2 linked regions of the Paraburkholderia bryophila genome follow. The protein of the gene in region 1 interacts with the protein of each later gene in a pairwise test. Links are inferred from orthologs where the notes say so. Each region holds a gene or a part of one and is shown on either strand. Other genes may lie near its edges.

Region 1 (7,544 bases):
CCGCCGAACACGAGACCGTCTTCGGCGGTCGACGTGACCACGTTCGACACCGGTTCCGGCGACAGATTGATCAGCGCGCGCGTGCCGGCTTTCGCCAGATGCGCGGTGCCTGCCAGCGTGCCGCCCGCAAGCGCGGCGACCGTCAGCAGCGCCGGATCGGCATGGCCGAGCGCGCCGGCGGCCAGCACGGCGCCGGCAGGAATGCGGATGAAAGTGTGGATCGCGTCCCACAATGAATCGAACGCGGGGATCTTGTCGGCGAGAAATTCGGTGACGGTCAGCACGCCGGCCACGCCGATTACCCATGGCGACGACAGCGCGGACAGCGTATCGGGGAGATGGATCAGGCCGAGCCGGGCGAACACGCCGGCCAGCAGGACCGTCAGATAGAGGCGCAGACCGCTGCCCCATGAGAGGCCCGCAGCGAGCGAAAGTGATTCAAGCATGGCCGCCTCCGGGCGCGCTGTGCGTGCCGGGCGCTTCGACGGTAAAAGCAGGCGGAGCCACCGCACCGAAGTCGTCAGACCCGCGCCAAGCCGGCCGCGCCAAATAGGCCGCGGGCAATGTCAGGTTGGATTCGATCTCATTATAGCCACGTTAATTCGCAGAACGCAGAGACGTGAACAATTGGCGAATTCTAGCGGGCCGTGTGGCGGGTGGATTGACGCATTTTCCGCGCTTTTTGAGGCGAATCGTAAGGTTTTCGGGACACCTGGGCGGCGCCTCAATGCCCCGACGACAGTTTCAACCCGATCAGCCCGATCACGATCAATGCCGCGCTGGCCACTCGCGCCACCGTCAACGCTTCGCCCATCATCACGATGCCGAAGATGAACGCGCCGACCGCGCCGATCCCCGTCCACACCGCGTAGGCGGTGCCGAGCGGGAGCTGGCGCATCGCCATGGCGAGCAGCACGAAGCTGCCGAGCGCGGTCACGATCGTGAACACGGACGGCCCCAGGCGGGTGAAACCTTCGGACGTTTTGAGACCGGCGGCCCAGGCCACTTCGAGCAAACCGGCGATCAACAGAAGAAACCAGGACATGAGACAACTCCATGGTCAGATGGGGCCGTCCCCGTTTGTAGCGGATGCGTAAGGTCGTCCTTACGATGTGTAATTATATCAAAATAGCCCGCAAGCCGCTCCCGGCCCGCCAGAAGCGGCTCCGCGCGCGGTTCGGGGCATGGTTCGGAGCCTCGTCAACCTGCCGTCAAACCGCTCCGACCAGACGGTAACCAACCCCCGTTTCCGTGACGATATGCTCCGGCTGCGCCGGGTCGCGCTCCAGCTTGCCGCGCAGATGCGCCATGTAGATGCGCAGATAGTGATGACTCTCGACATGCGACGGCCCCCACACATCGCGCAGCAGTTGCCGGTGCGTCAGCACGCGGCCGGCATGGCGCACCAGCGTCGCGAGCAGCCGGTATTCGATCGGCGTCAAATGGATCGCCGTGCCGTCGCGGGTGACCTGGCGCAAGGCCAGATCCACCATCACCGCGCCGAAGCGCACCTGCGGCGATTCGTTCGCACCGCCGTGATTGCGCCGCCGCATATGCGCGCGAATCCGCGCCAGCAGTTCCGACACGCCGAACGGTTTGGTGAGGTAGTCGTCCGCGCCGGCATCGAGCGCGGCGACCTTTTCGCTCTCCTGCGTGCGCGCCGACAGCACGATCACCGGCAGCTCGCTCCAGCCGCGCAATTCGCGAATCACGTCGAGGCCGTCGGTGTCGGGCAGGCCGAGATCGACGATCACCAGATCGGGCTTGCGGGTGGCCGCTTCGACCAGGCCCTGCTTGCCGGTTTCGGCGTCGTGCACGACGATGCCCTCGCCTTCCAGTGCCGTGCGCACGAAGCGGCGAATCTGTTTTTCGTCTTCGATCAGGACGACGGTGATGCTCGGGTCACTCATGGGTAGGCTTGGCCAGCGGGGGGTTAAGTGATGAATCGTCGGCGTGACCGGCGAGCTCGCCATGCGTCGGAGAATCCAGCTCTTCGTCTTCCAGCACGTCCGGCGCGTCGGGCGGCGTTTCCACCGGCAGCGTGAACCAGAAGCGCGCGCCTTCGACGCGGCCGTCCGCGGCCACCCGGTTGAGCGCGCCGATTGTACCGCCGTGCGCTTCGACGATCGCGCGGCAGATCGCCAGGCCGAGACCGATGCCCGGCTTGGCCGACTCCTTCTCGCCGCGCGTGAATTTCTCGAACACGCGCGCTTCCATGCCGGCGGGTAGCCCGGGGCCGTTATCGTCGACGCAAACGCGCACGAACGACTTGCCGTCCGCGTCGAGCCGCTGCGCGCCGATGGTCAGCGGCGTGTCCGGCGCGGTGTATTTGGCCGCGTTCTCGAACAGGTTCGAGAAGAGCCGCTCCATCAGCACCGCGTCGAGATGCAGCAGCGGCAAATCGCCCGGCAGTTTGACCTGCACCGGATGTTTCGCCAGCACGCGTTTGCACGCGCGCAACGCGGCGCCGACGGTTTCTTCGAGCAGCGTCCACTGCTGATTCAATTGCAGACTGCCCGCCTGCAGACGCGCCATGTCGAGCAGATTCGTGACGATGCCGGTCATGCGCAACGCTTCCTCGTGAATCGCTTCGACGAGATCGTCGCCGGGTTGCGCTTGCGCATGCCCCTCGCGCGATTGCGCCAGCATCGACGAAAACCCGACGATGGTCGTCAACGGCGTGCGCAGATCGTGCGAGATCGCGGACAGCAGCGAGTTGCGCAGACGCTCCGATTCCATGTTGACGAGCGCGTCGCGCGCAATGTCGACGTAATGCACCCGCTCCAGCGCGAGCGCGATCTGCGCGGCGAACGCGTCGAGCATGCGTTGCTGCTCGGGCACGTCGAGCTCGTGTTCGTCGCGCATCACGACCGCGAGCACGCCGCGCGTGCGCATCGGCGCTTTCAGCGGCAGATACAAAGCGGCGGCAGCCGGCAACGTGTCGGTGCCGTGGCCGGCCGGCTTCTGCTGATCGTAGACCCACTGACCGACGTCGATATCGAGCAGCTCGCCTTCGAGCGTGACGGCCGCGTCCGGATCCTCGATCTTCTGCTTCACCTGATCGACGCTATCCGGCAACAGCATCGCCACGCGCGCACCGAACACCTCGCTAACGTGACGGCTGCCGATCTCGACGATCTGCTCGGTGGTCAGCGCCGCGGCCAGCTCGCGCGCCATCGCGTACATCGCGCCGGTGCGTTGCTCGCGACGCCGCGCGACGCTCGCCTCGCGACGCAGACTCGACGTCAGATGGCTGATCACGAGCGAGGTCAGCAGCATGCCGAAGAAGGTCAGCAGATACTGCGTGTCCGACACCGACAGCGACATGCGCGGCGGCACGAAGAAGAAATCGAACGCGGCCACGCTCAGGAACGACAGCACCACACCAGGGCCGCGCCCGAGTTTCACCGCGGTGAAGATCACGCCGAGCAGATACAGCATAACCAGGTTGGTCAGATCGATGTGATCGATCAGTTGACTCGACAGCAGCGTGATGGCCGTGCAGATCGCCAGCGCAATGCCGTACGCGCCGGGCGGCGACCGGCGTTCGCGCGCCGCGCTCAACGCGTCGCGCCATGCGTTCGCTGTCGTGTTCAGTAAATGACGATGCTCGCCGCCGTCCCGGTCGGACGACGCGCGAATCAGCGTGAGATCGAGTTCGCCGGTCTGTTCGGCAAGACGCTCGCCGAGCGGACGGCGCAGCCAGCGCTTCAGGCCGGTGCGCGCCGATGCGCCCGCCACCAGTTTCGACACGTTGCGGGCCTGCGCATAGCCGACCAGCGCGGCCACGGCATCGGTGCCCGCGAGCGTCGCGGTTTCCGCGCCGAGTTCGGCGGCCAGCTTCAGCGCATTGAGCGTGCGTTCACGACGCGCGTCGGGCAGGCGTTGCAGCGCGGGCGTCTCCACATACACGGCGAGCCAGTCGGCCTTCAGGCTGGCGGCGAGGCGGGCTGCCGCGCGCACCAGCATCGGCGCTTCCGGGCCTGGGCCGACGCATACCAGCAAGCGCTCGCGCGCCTGCCAGATGCGCTGGATCGAGCGATCGGCACGATACTCGCGCATCTGCGCATCCACCCGATCGGCGGTACGGCGCAGCGCCAGCTCACGCAGCGCGATCAGGTTGCCCTTGCGAAAGAAATTGCGCACCGCGCGCTCGGCCTGCTGCGGCAAATACACTTTGCCGTCGCGCATGCGGTCGAGCAGTTCCTCGGCCGGCAAGTCGACCAGCGTGACTTCGTCGGCGCGATCGAACACGCGGTCCGGCACCGTCTCCCACACGCGAATCCCGGTGATCTGGCCGACCACGTCGTTCAGACTTTCGAGGTGCTGCACGTTGACCGTGGTGTAGACGTCGATGCCCGCGTCGAGCAGTTCGTAGACGTCCTGCCAGCGCTTCAGATGCCGCGCGCCCTGCACGTTCGAATGCGCGAGTTCGTCGACGAGGATCAGCGTCGGCTTGCGCGCGAGCGCGGCGTCGAGATCGAACTCGCCGAGCTTGCGGCCGCGATACTCGATCTGCTGCAGCGGCAGCACGTCGAGCCCGTCGAGCAGCGCCGCGGTTTCGCTGCGGCCATGCGTTTCGGCGATGCCGACCACCACGTCCGCGCCTTCGTCGTAACGGCGCCGCGCGGCCTGCAACATCGCGTAGGTCTTGCCCACACCCGCCGACGCGCCGAAGAAAATCTTCAGCCGGCCACGCTGACGCTTCTCTTCGTCGCGTTGCAGTTTGTCGAGCAATTCATCAGGATCGGGGCGGTTCATGCTCAATGGTTTTCATAGTTGGACGAGCGGCGGTGTGTGCATGGTGGCACGCCGGCGGCCGGCCCGCAAATAGGGGTGCCGCGCGCGGCGGTGCATTGCCGTGTAGTGCCTGCGGTTCATCACCGTCGTCGCGCTCCGTCAAAAAGGCAAAGGCGGCGTCGTGCGGACGCCGCCTTCGCGAAGCACCGCACGTGCTATCAACCGTGCTTCATCTCGTCCAGCGCCAGATTCAATTGCAGCACGTTCACACGCGCCTCGCCGAGCACGCCGAATTGACGGCCGCTCGTATAACGGTCCACCAGCGCCTGCACGTCGTTGACCGCCAGCTTGCGCGCATTCGCGACGCGTTCGATCTGATACGCAGCGGCCGCCGGGCTGATCTCCGGATCGAGACCGCTGCCTGACGAGGTCACCAGATCCACTGGCACCGGCTTCGACATATCGGTGCCCGCGGCCTTCAATGCGTCGATACGGCCTTTGACTTCGTCGAGCAGCGCCGGGTTGGTCGGCCCGAGATTCGAACCGCTCGAACCCGTCGCGTTATACGGCATCGGGCTGGTGGCCGACAGACGGCCCCAGAAGTACTGCGGCGCGTCGAACTGCTGGCCGATCAGCTTTGAGCCGACCACCTTGCCGTTCTGTTCGATCAGACTGCCGTTGGCCTGATCGTGGAAAGCCGCCTGGCCGACCGCGGTCATCACGGCGGGATAAGCGAGTCCGGTGACGGCGGTCAGCACCGCGAAGATCACGATTAACGGACGGAACAGATTTTTCATGATGTTTAATCTCTCTTGAGCTTCAGCGTTCTCAAACCCAGCCGAACGCGGCCAGCACCATATCGATCAGCTTGATGCCGATGAACGGCACGATGATCCCGCCCAGACCGTAGACCAGCAGATTGCGGCGCAACAACACCGCCGCGCCGAGTGCCCGGTAACGCACGCCCTTGAGCGCCAGCGGAATCAGCAGCACGATGATCAGCGCGTTGAAAATCACTGCCGACATGATCGCCGAGGCCGGCGTGGCCAGATGCATCACGTTTAGCGCGTTCAACGCCGGATAGGTCGTGGCGAACGCGGCCGGAATGATCGCGAAGTACTTGGCGACGTCGTTGGCAATCGAGAACGTGGTCAACGAACCGCGCGTCATCAGCATCTGCTTGCCGATCTCGACGATCTCGATCAGCTTGGTCGGATTCGAATCGAGGTCGACCATGTTGCCGGCTTCCTTCGCCGCCTGCGTGCCGGTGTTCATCGCCACCGCGACATCGGCCTGCGCGAGCGCCGGGGCGTCGTTAGTGCCGTCGCCGGTCATCGCGACCAGACGGCCTTCGGCCTGGTGCGCGCGGATCGTGGCGAGCTTCGCTTCCGGCGTGGCTTCGGCGAGGAAATCGTCGACGCCCGCTTCAGCCGCAATTGCAGCGGCCGTCAGACGGTTGTCGCCGGTCACCATGATGGTCTTGATGCCCATCTTGCGCAGTTCGGCGAAACGTTCCTTGATGCCGCCCTTCACCACGTCCTTCAACTCGATCACGCCGAGCACGCGTGCGCCCTGCTCGCCCTTTTCGGCAACCACCAGCGGCGTGCTGCCGCGCCGCGCGACTTCGGCCACGGCGTTGCTGACTTCGTTCGGGAAACGGCCGCCGTGCGCTTCGACGTAGTTCTTCACCGCGTCGGACGCACCCTTGCGGATTTCACGGCCCGGCAGATCGACGCCGCTCATCCGCGTTTGCGCGGTGAAGGCGAGGAACACCGCCTGCAGCGAAGTCATATCGCGTTGGCGAATGTTGAAGCGTTGCTTGGCCAGCACGACGATGCTGCGGCCTTCCGGCGTTTCATCGGCGAGCGACGACAACTGCGCGGCGTCCGCGAGCGCTTCTTCGGTGAGGCCCGGCGCCGGCACGAATTGCGACGCCTGACGGTTGCCGAGCGTGATCGTGCCGGTCTTGTCGAGCAGCAGCACGTCGACGTCGCCGGCGGCTTCCACCGCGCGGCCCGAGGTGGCGATCACGTTGGCCTGCATCATCCGGCTCATACCGGCCACGCCGATCGCCGACAGCAGCCCGCCGATGGTGGTCGGAATCAGACACACCAGCAGCGCGACCAGCGCGGTGATCGTCACCACGTGGCCGGATTTGGCGGCTTCGACCGAGAACATCGAGAACGGCAGCAGCGTGGCGGTGGCGAGCAGCATCACGATGGTCAACGCGACCAGCAGAATGGTCAGCGCGATTTCGTTCGGCGTCTTCTGACGCTTGGCGCCTTCCACCATCGCGATCATGCGGTCGAGGAACGCCTCGCCCGGATTCGCCGTGACCCGCACGACGATCCAGTCGGACAGCACGCGCGTGCCGCCCGTCACCGACGAAAAGTCGCCGCCCGACTCGCGGATCACCGGCGCGGATTCACCGGTAATCGCCGATTCGTCCACCGACGCGACGCCGTCGATCACTTCGCCGTCGGCCGGAATCACGTCGCCGGTTTCGACCAGCACGACATCGCCCTTGCGCAGATCGGAAGCCGTCAGAATGCGGATCGGCGACTTCGGATGCGGCTCGTTGAGCTTCTTGGCCATCACGTCTTTCTTCGCGCTGCGCAGCGACGCGGCCTGGGCCTTGGAACGGCCTTCGGCGAGCGCTTCCGCGAAGTTGGCGAACAGCACCGTGAACCACAGCCACAAGGTGACCGCGAGAATGAAGCCCGCGGGCGCCTCGGCCTGGCCGCCGAGCGCGGCGATCCAGAGAATCGTGGTCAGAATGCTGCCGACGTACACGCAGAACATCA
Region 2 (7,074 bases), 780 kb from region 1 along the record:
CGGCGCGCTCCGAACTCGGCGCATACTGCTGCCACAACTGCGCGGCGGCCAGTGCGTCCGACGGGCTTTGCGCGCCCAACGCGATTTCGGTGGCGCGTTGCGCCATGCGCGGATCGTGCGTGTCGCGCGCGAGCGCGAGATAGGTCTGGTAGGCGGGCGCCGGCTGGTCGCGTTGCAACGCGACTTCGGCGGCGAGCACCTGGAATACGATCTGACTTGTCAGCGGCACATTCGGCAGAGATTTCTGGTCTTCCGCCGACGCGGGCCCAAGCGGGTCGGGCAGGGTGACTGAAGTGTCATCCGAGTCCGGGGAAGGGTCCTGCGCGTGCGCGGGCACGGCGGCCAGCGCCCAGACCGCGAGCGCGGCGGCACCTAGCATCCGGCGGGCGGACACGGCGTGCGGCACGCGGAATGCGCTAGCCGGGCGCTTCGAAAACAGCTTCACGAAGGACAAGTTCATGGAAATCCGTTCAATGTTTCGGTCGATTGTAACGCGCTCGCTACAATACGCGCACAACCACTCACGCAAGTTGCAGACCAGTTAGACATGCCAGAGTTGCCAGAAGTTGAGGTTACCCGACGGGGAATCGAACCGTATGTGTCCGGCCGCAAGGTTGAACGCGTCGACATCCGCACGCCCGCGCTGCGCTGGCCGATTCCGGCCGAGCTTGCGAAAACCTTGCGCGGCCATGTGGTCCGTAAGGTCGAGCGGCGCGGCAAGTATCTGCTGTTCGAAATCGACGCGGGCTGGTTCATTGTGCATCTTGGCATGACTGGCACGCTGCGGGTGCTGCGTCACGTGCCGCATCCGCCGGCCGCGGCGAAACACGATCACGTCGACTGGATTTTCGACGAATTCATTCTGCGCTATCGCGATCCCCGGCGCTTTGGGGCGGTGCTGTGGCATTCGCGTGAAGCCGGCGACGTGCTCGAGCATCCGCTGCTCGCCGGGCTTGGCGTGGAGCCGTTTTCGCCGGCGTTCTCCGGTGCGCTGATGCATCGTCTCACGCGCGGGCGCAAGGTGTCGGTGAAGCAGGCACTGCTGGCCGGTGAAATCGTGGTCGGCGTGGGCAATATCTACGCGTCGGAAAGTCTGTTTCGCGCCGGCATCCGGCCGACTACCGCGGCGGGCCGCGTCTCGCTGGTGCGCTACGACCTGCTCGCCGACGCCGTGCGGGTGACGCTCGCCGCCGCAATCGAGAAGGGCGGCAGTACGCTGCGCGATTTCGTCGGCAGTAATGGCGAAAGCGGGTACTTCCAGCTCGACTATTTCGTCTATGATCGCGCGGGGCTGCCGTGCCGCGTGTGTGGAACGGCGATCAAACAGATCGTGCAGGGGCAGCGCTCCACGTATTTCTGTCCCACCTGTCAGCGTTAATTCCTCAATGCCTTCTCGCTTAACACCGCGTTCAACTTCGTCCGCTGCGCCTCAGGCCGCTTTCCCGGTCATGTCCGATTTTTCCGCGCGGCTGATCGCGTGGCAGCGTCAGCATGGGCGTCACGATCTGCCGTGGCAAAACACGCGCGATCCGTATCGCATCTGGCTGTCGGAAATCATGTTGCAGCAGACCCAGGTGTCGACGGTGATTCCGTACTACGCGAAGTTTCTCGCGCGTTGTCCGGATGTCGCCGCGCTCGCCGCCGCGCCGGTTGACGACGTCATGGCGCTGTGGGCCGGTCTCGGCTACTACACGCGTGCGCGCAATCTGCATCGCTGCGCGCAGACCGTCGTCGAGCGGCATGGCGGCGCGTTTCCGGCCTCGGTCGAAGAACTCGCGGAGTTGCCGGGCATCGGCCGTTCGACGGCGGCGGCGATCGCGTCGTTCGCGTTCGGCGCGCGCGCGACGATTCTCGACGGCAATGTGAAGCGCGTGCTGGCGCGGGTGTTCGGCGTCGAAGGTTTTACCGGCGAAAAGAAAGTCGAAAACGCAATGTGGACGCTGGCGGAATCGCTGCTGCCGCTCAACGCATCGGACGACGAAGTCAGCGCCTACACGCAAGGTCTGATGGACCTCGGCGCCACGCTGTGCGTGCGCGGCAAGCCGGATTGTTTGCGCTGCCCGTATGCGGTCGACTGCGTGGCCAACGTGACGGGACGTCAGCGCGAACTGCCCACGGCGCGTCCGAAGAAAACCGTGCCGACGCGTCGTACGTGGATGCTGGTGCTGCGCGACGGCAACGCGGTAATGCTGGAGAAACGGCCGCCGTCGGGCATCTGGGGCGGCTTGTGGAGCCTGCCCGAAGCCGCCGACGAAGCCGCGCTCGCCGAACGTGCGCGCGCGTTCGGCGGTGACGGTGCGGTCTCGCCGCTGGCGCCGCTCACGCATGTGTTCACGCACTTCAAGCTGGATATCGAGCCGCGCCTCGCCGAGTTGGATAGCAAGGTAGGCGCACTGACCGTGCTAGGCGACGCAGACACCGCGTGGGTCACGTTGAGCGATCTCGATTCGTTCGGTGTGCCGGCGCCGGTGCGCAAGCTGCTGGACGGCTTGCAGGGTTCGTTAATCTGATCAATCGGCCGCATTCTGTAGCTTGAGCGTGTGTCTGCCGGGAACGGGTCCCTTTAACGCTTGCTTCGCGGCGTATTCAAAGCAGTTGATGCTGCTGCATGTAGTGATGAACCACATCGATCCGTGCGCCAGCGTCCTGCAATTCCATCAGTTTCTGACGCGCACGCAATGCGATCGGCAGCACCTCGGCGAGCCGGTTCGACACCCACGACGGATCTTCGAGCCTGAACGGCTCCGCGAACGGCAGGCTATCGGCGTCCCGCTCGCGGATCGTGGCAATGATCCGCTCGAGCACTTCCGCGCACGCGCCGAATTTGGCCAGCAGTTCATTGCCCTCGAGCGGCATGTCTTCGCCGAGCGGCTCGGCCATGCCGACCAGCAAACCATTGTGTTCCACCCGATGAGACAGCAGCCGGAAGCGCCGCGTGCCGCGTGCGCGAATCAGCAGCATGCCGAAGGCTTCGACATCGCACTCCTCGATTTCGGCCAGACAGCCGATTGCTTCGGGCACCGAAGGCTCCTGCTCACGCGCGACTTCGGCGCCGCTTTTCAGCAGACACACGCCGAACGGCGTTTTCTCGCGTAGACAGTCGCGCGCCATGTCGAGATAGCGCGCTTCGAAGATCTTCAACGGCAGCAGGCCGTCGGGAAACAGCACCGTATGCAGCGGAAACAGCGGCACATCGGCAAGCACAGTAGAAGTAGAAGACATGGCGCAACGCTTCGAGTTGAGGCCGCGCGATGCGGCCGGTTAAGCCACTAACTTCGATGATGCGCTGGCGTCGACCGGCGCATCGCGGTGCCGCACAATGACATTCGCCGAGGCTGCGAGACGCGCGGCAAGCGTCTCCGCGATGAACACCGAACGGTGCTGGCCACCCGTGCAACCAATCGCGACGGTCAGATAACTACGATTGTCGTCGCGGAAATGCGGAAGCCATTTGGCGAGAAACTTCTCGATGTCGTCGATCATTTCATGCACAACCGGCAACGCATCGAGAAAATCCATCACCGGTTTGTCGAGGCCCGTGAGCGGCCGCAATTCGTGATCGTAATACGGGTTCGGCAGCGTGCGTACGTCGAAGACGAAATCGGCGTCGAGCGGCACGCCGCGCTTGAAGCCGAATGACTCGAACATCAGCACGAGCCCTGCATCTTCCTGCTCGATGAAACGCTTGACCCACGCGCGCAACACGTTCGCGCGCAGATTGCTGGTGTCGATCTGATGGCCGAATTCCGCGAGACCCGCGACGAATTCGCGTTCACGTTCGATCGCTTCCGCGAGCGAGGTGAGCAGGCCGACGTCCGCATCATGCGCGGTAGAACCGGATAGCGGATGGCGGCGGCGTGTTTCGGAGAAGCGCTGGATCAGCGACTGCGTGCTGGCGTTCAGGAAGAGGACGCGCACGTCATGAGCGCGCGACAGATCGCGGATCATGGCGGGCATGTCGTCGAGCGAGGCGCTCGAACGTGCGTCGATTGCGACCGCGAGGCGGTCGTGCCCGTCTTCGGCGAGGTACGACGCCAGCTGCGGCAGGAAACGCGGCGGCAAATTGTCGACGCAATAATAGCCCGCGTCTTCAAGCGCGTTCAAGGCAACTGACTTGCCGGAGCCGGATATACCGGTGATCAGGATTATGCGCATGGAGTCGTCAAAACCGTACATTTCATCATAGCATCTGGTCCCCATGCTCGTACCCGCGGCCTGCCGTAGGCTGCGAGTGCGTCATGGTGTCGCGCGGTGTGCCTGGCGTCGCGGACTCAGATCAGTTTGCCGGGAAACTGGCTGTCGGGGTCTTGCATCGCGAGGCGCTGCCGGTCCATGAAGTCGCGCAGCGTGTCGATGCCGCGCAGTTGCAGGATCGTGTTGCGCACCGCCGCCTCGACCAACACAGCGAGATTTCGGCCGGCGGCCACCTGAATCGTCACCTTGCTGATCGGCAGGCCGAGCACGTCGACGGTTTGGCTTTCCAGCGGCAGGCGCTGGAATTCACCGTCGGGACGGCGTACCAGTTGCACGATCAGCTTCAGCTTCATTTTCCGCCGCACAGCGGTTTCACCGAAGATCGTCTTGATGTCGAGCAGGCCGAGGCCGCGTACTTCGAGCAGGTTTTGCAGCAGCGGCGGGCAACGCCCTTCGACGAAGTCCGGGCCGAGGCGCACGAAATCCACGGCGTCGTCCGCCACGAGGCCGTGGCCGCGGCTGATCAACTCCAGCCCGAGTTCGCTCTTGCCGAGGCCCGAGTCGCCGGTGAGCAGCACGCCCATGCCGAGAATGTCGAGGAACACGCCGTGCAGCGTGGCGCGCGGCGCGAGAATGCGCGACATGTACAAACGCAGGCTGTCGATCACCGCGGCGGCGGACATTGGCGTGGTGAACAGCGGTGTGGACGAGCGCGTGCAGCGCAGCACCAGTTCCGGCGGCGCGGCGACGCCGCCCGCCACCACCAGAAACGGTGGCTCCAACGCGATCAGCTCGCCCATGTGGCGCGAGCGGTCTTCGTCGGTTTGGCGCTTGTAGTAGTCGATTTCGGCGTCGCCGAGCACCTGGATCCGGTTCGGGTGGATCAGGTTCAAGTGGCCGACAAGGTCGGCGCTCGACGTGGCATTGGCGACCGATTCCGAAGAAAAGCCGCGCTCCCAGCCTTCATGCCCCGTCAGCCAGCTCAGTTTCAGCATGGCGGCGTTGTCGTCGAAAATGCTCTGGGCGTTGATGCTGGACGTATCCATGAGTCAGTGACTCCAGTGTGAGCCGCTAGCCCGGCAACCTGGCGGCCGCGTAAACGCGGTCCGCTTTCGTTGCGAGACCTTACCCGCGCGCGGATGGCCACCGCGCATGCGGATCAGCGGCGTGCGGATAACCGCCGCTACATCAAGGTTGCCACTGAGTGAGCAGGCGATGCAATGATTCGCGGTCTTCTTCCGTGTGCAGGCGCTCGCGGGCTTCGCGATCGGACAGCAACTGGGCGATTTCCGAAAGAATTTCGAGGTGCTGCTGGGTGGCCTGTTCGGGCACGAGCAGGAAGATCAGCAGCGAAACCGGCTGACCGTCGGGCGATTCGAAGGGGATGGGTTCGGCAAGACGGACGAACGCGGCGAGCGGCTGCTTCAAGCCTTTGATCCGGCCATGCGGAATCGCGACGCCTTCGCCGAGCCCCGTCGATCCGAGGCGCTCACGCGCAAACAGATTGTCAGTGACCGTGCTACGGGCGATGCCGTTCTGGTTCTCGAAGATCAGGCCCGCTTGCTCGAATACACGTTTCTTGCTGGTGACCGATAGTCCGACGACGACGTTCTCGAGGGGAAGAAATTTGGCTAAACGATTCATGTTGACAGGCGAAAACGTGGCCTGGATTCTCCTCGATGAGGCGTTTGAGTGACGTTCCATTCGTTTGATGCTCACGGCAACGTGCGTTGGAGTCCGAAAGCACAAGACTCCTGCCGACTTCCGTTAGCGCTGGCTTGACCCCGATGGTAACCGGAACATTATAGAACAGGGTAGCAACAGATGGTGCGGCGCGCCATCGATGCGCGACGGGTTTTTGAAGGATCGTTCGACGCCACACGATTCTCGCGGAAAAAGCGCTCGCACAACGAAAAACCGCCCGATTTCGGGCGGTTTGGCTAGGGTAGGGAATATGAAGCGGCGCTTCTAATTTGCCCTATTGCGGCGGCACGTCTATCTGCGGCGCCGGCTGATACTTGATCGCCTCGTGCGCATGGCCTTGCAGACGATCCTTGTGGCGGAGCACTTGCCGGTCAAGCTTGTCGATCATCAGATCGATCGCAGCGTAGAGGTCGCTGTCACAGCTCTCGACAAAGATGTCCTTGCCCTTCAGATGCAGGTTGATTTCAACCTTTTGACGCTTTTCCTTTTCCTTATGGTTGTCGACCGAGAGGACCACACTGCCGTCGATTACCTGATCGAAATGTCTTAGCACCCTATCCAGTTTGGTGATCACGTATTCGCGCAACGCAGGCGTTACTTCGAGGTGGTGTCCACTGATCTGCAGATTCATAGTGCTTCTCCAAGCTAATGGCCGCTTGTTCCGCACGATGACGTAGGTCCGGTCGATCTGTCGGCTTGCCTGAGTCGCCCCCCGGTGACTGACTTCTGGCAGGTCGCATCGGCCGGCCTGTCCGCCAACTGCGGAGCGGCCGGTAAATGCCCGCCACGGAAGGCGACGGGCTACAGAGACTTGCGCAGGTTGACTGCCGGAATCTTGAGTGCTTCGCGATACTTCGCCACGGTGCGGCGCGCGACCACGAAGCCCTGTTCCGCCAGCAGTTCGGCTATGCGGCTGTCTGAAAGAGGAGATTTCGGGTTTTCCGCTCCTATCAGTTGCTTGATGAGCGCACGGATCGCCGTTGAAGACGCCGCGCCGCCCGTGTCAGTCGAAACGTGTGATCCGAAGAAGTACTTAAATTCAAGCGTCCCGAATGGGGTCAGCATGTATTTACCGGTTGTCACACGCGAGACAGTTGACTCGTGTAGGCCTAGCGTATCAGCAATTTCCCGCAAGACCAAGGGGCGCATAGCAATTTCGCCGTGGACAAAAAAGCT

What was found. Proteins that work in one complex are often made in the same cells at the same time.
Region 2: the proteins of GGD40_RS07270 (region 1) and GGD40_RS10610 interact in binary tests that used the Escherichia coli proteins (3 or more experiments, as listed by UniProt). The link is inferred for Paraburkholderia bryophila from one-to-one orthologs.

Annotation. Positions count from the first base shown.
Region 1 is NZ_JACCAS010000001.1:1,618,364-1,625,907, forward strand. What follows is about bases 1,703-5,106. They hold GGD40_RS07270 (DUF4118 domain-containing protein), read right to left. Parts: upstream 4,762-5,106; coding sequence 1,903-4,761; downstream 1,703-1,902. Other genes in these bases: kdpE (two-component system response regulator KdpE), read right to left, coding at 1,703-1,910; kdpC (potassium-transporting ATPase subunit KdpC), read right to left, coding at 4,959-5,106. Also shown: GGD40_RS07255 (DUF4126 domain-containing protein), read right to left, coding at 1-446; quaternary ammonium compound efflux SMR transporter SugE, read right to left, coding at 725-1,045; more of kdpE, read right to left, coding at 1,212-1,702; more of kdpC, read right to left, coding at 5,107-5,537; potassium-transporting ATPase subunit KdpB, read right to left, coding at 5,569-7,544. UniProt on the Escherichia coli protein: Member of the two-component regulatory system KdpD/KdpE involved in the regulation of the kdp operon. KdpD may function as a membrane-associated protein kinase that phosphorylates KdpE in response to environmental signals.
Region 2 is NZ_JACCAS010000001.1:2,402,469-2,409,542, reverse strand. What follows is about bases 4,141-7,074. They hold GGD40_RS10610 (PTS sugar transporter subunit IIA), read right to left. Parts: upstream 5,899-7,074; coding sequence 5,383-5,898; downstream 4,141-5,382. Other genes in these bases: GGD40_RS10600 (RNA polymerase factor sigma-54), read right to left, coding at 6,700-7,074; hpf (ribosome hibernation-promoting factor, HPF/YfiA family), read right to left, coding at 6,173-6,529; hprK (HPr(Ser) kinase/phosphatase), read right to left, coding at 4,272-5,240; rapZ (RNase adapter RapZ), read right to left, coding at 4,141-4,155. In the rest of the region: GGD40_RS10640 (tetratricopeptide repeat protein), read right to left, coding at 1-460; mutM (bifunctional DNA-formamidopyrimidine glycosylase/DNA-(apurinic or apyrimidinic site) lyase), read left to right, coding at 548-1,378; mutY (A/G-specific adenine glycosylase), read left to right, coding at 1,386-2,510; GGD40_RS10625 (LON peptidase substrate-binding domain-containing protein), read right to left, coding at 2,587-3,222; more of rapZ, read right to left, coding at 3,262-4,140. UniProt on the Escherichia coli protein: Seems to have a role in regulating nitrogen assimilation.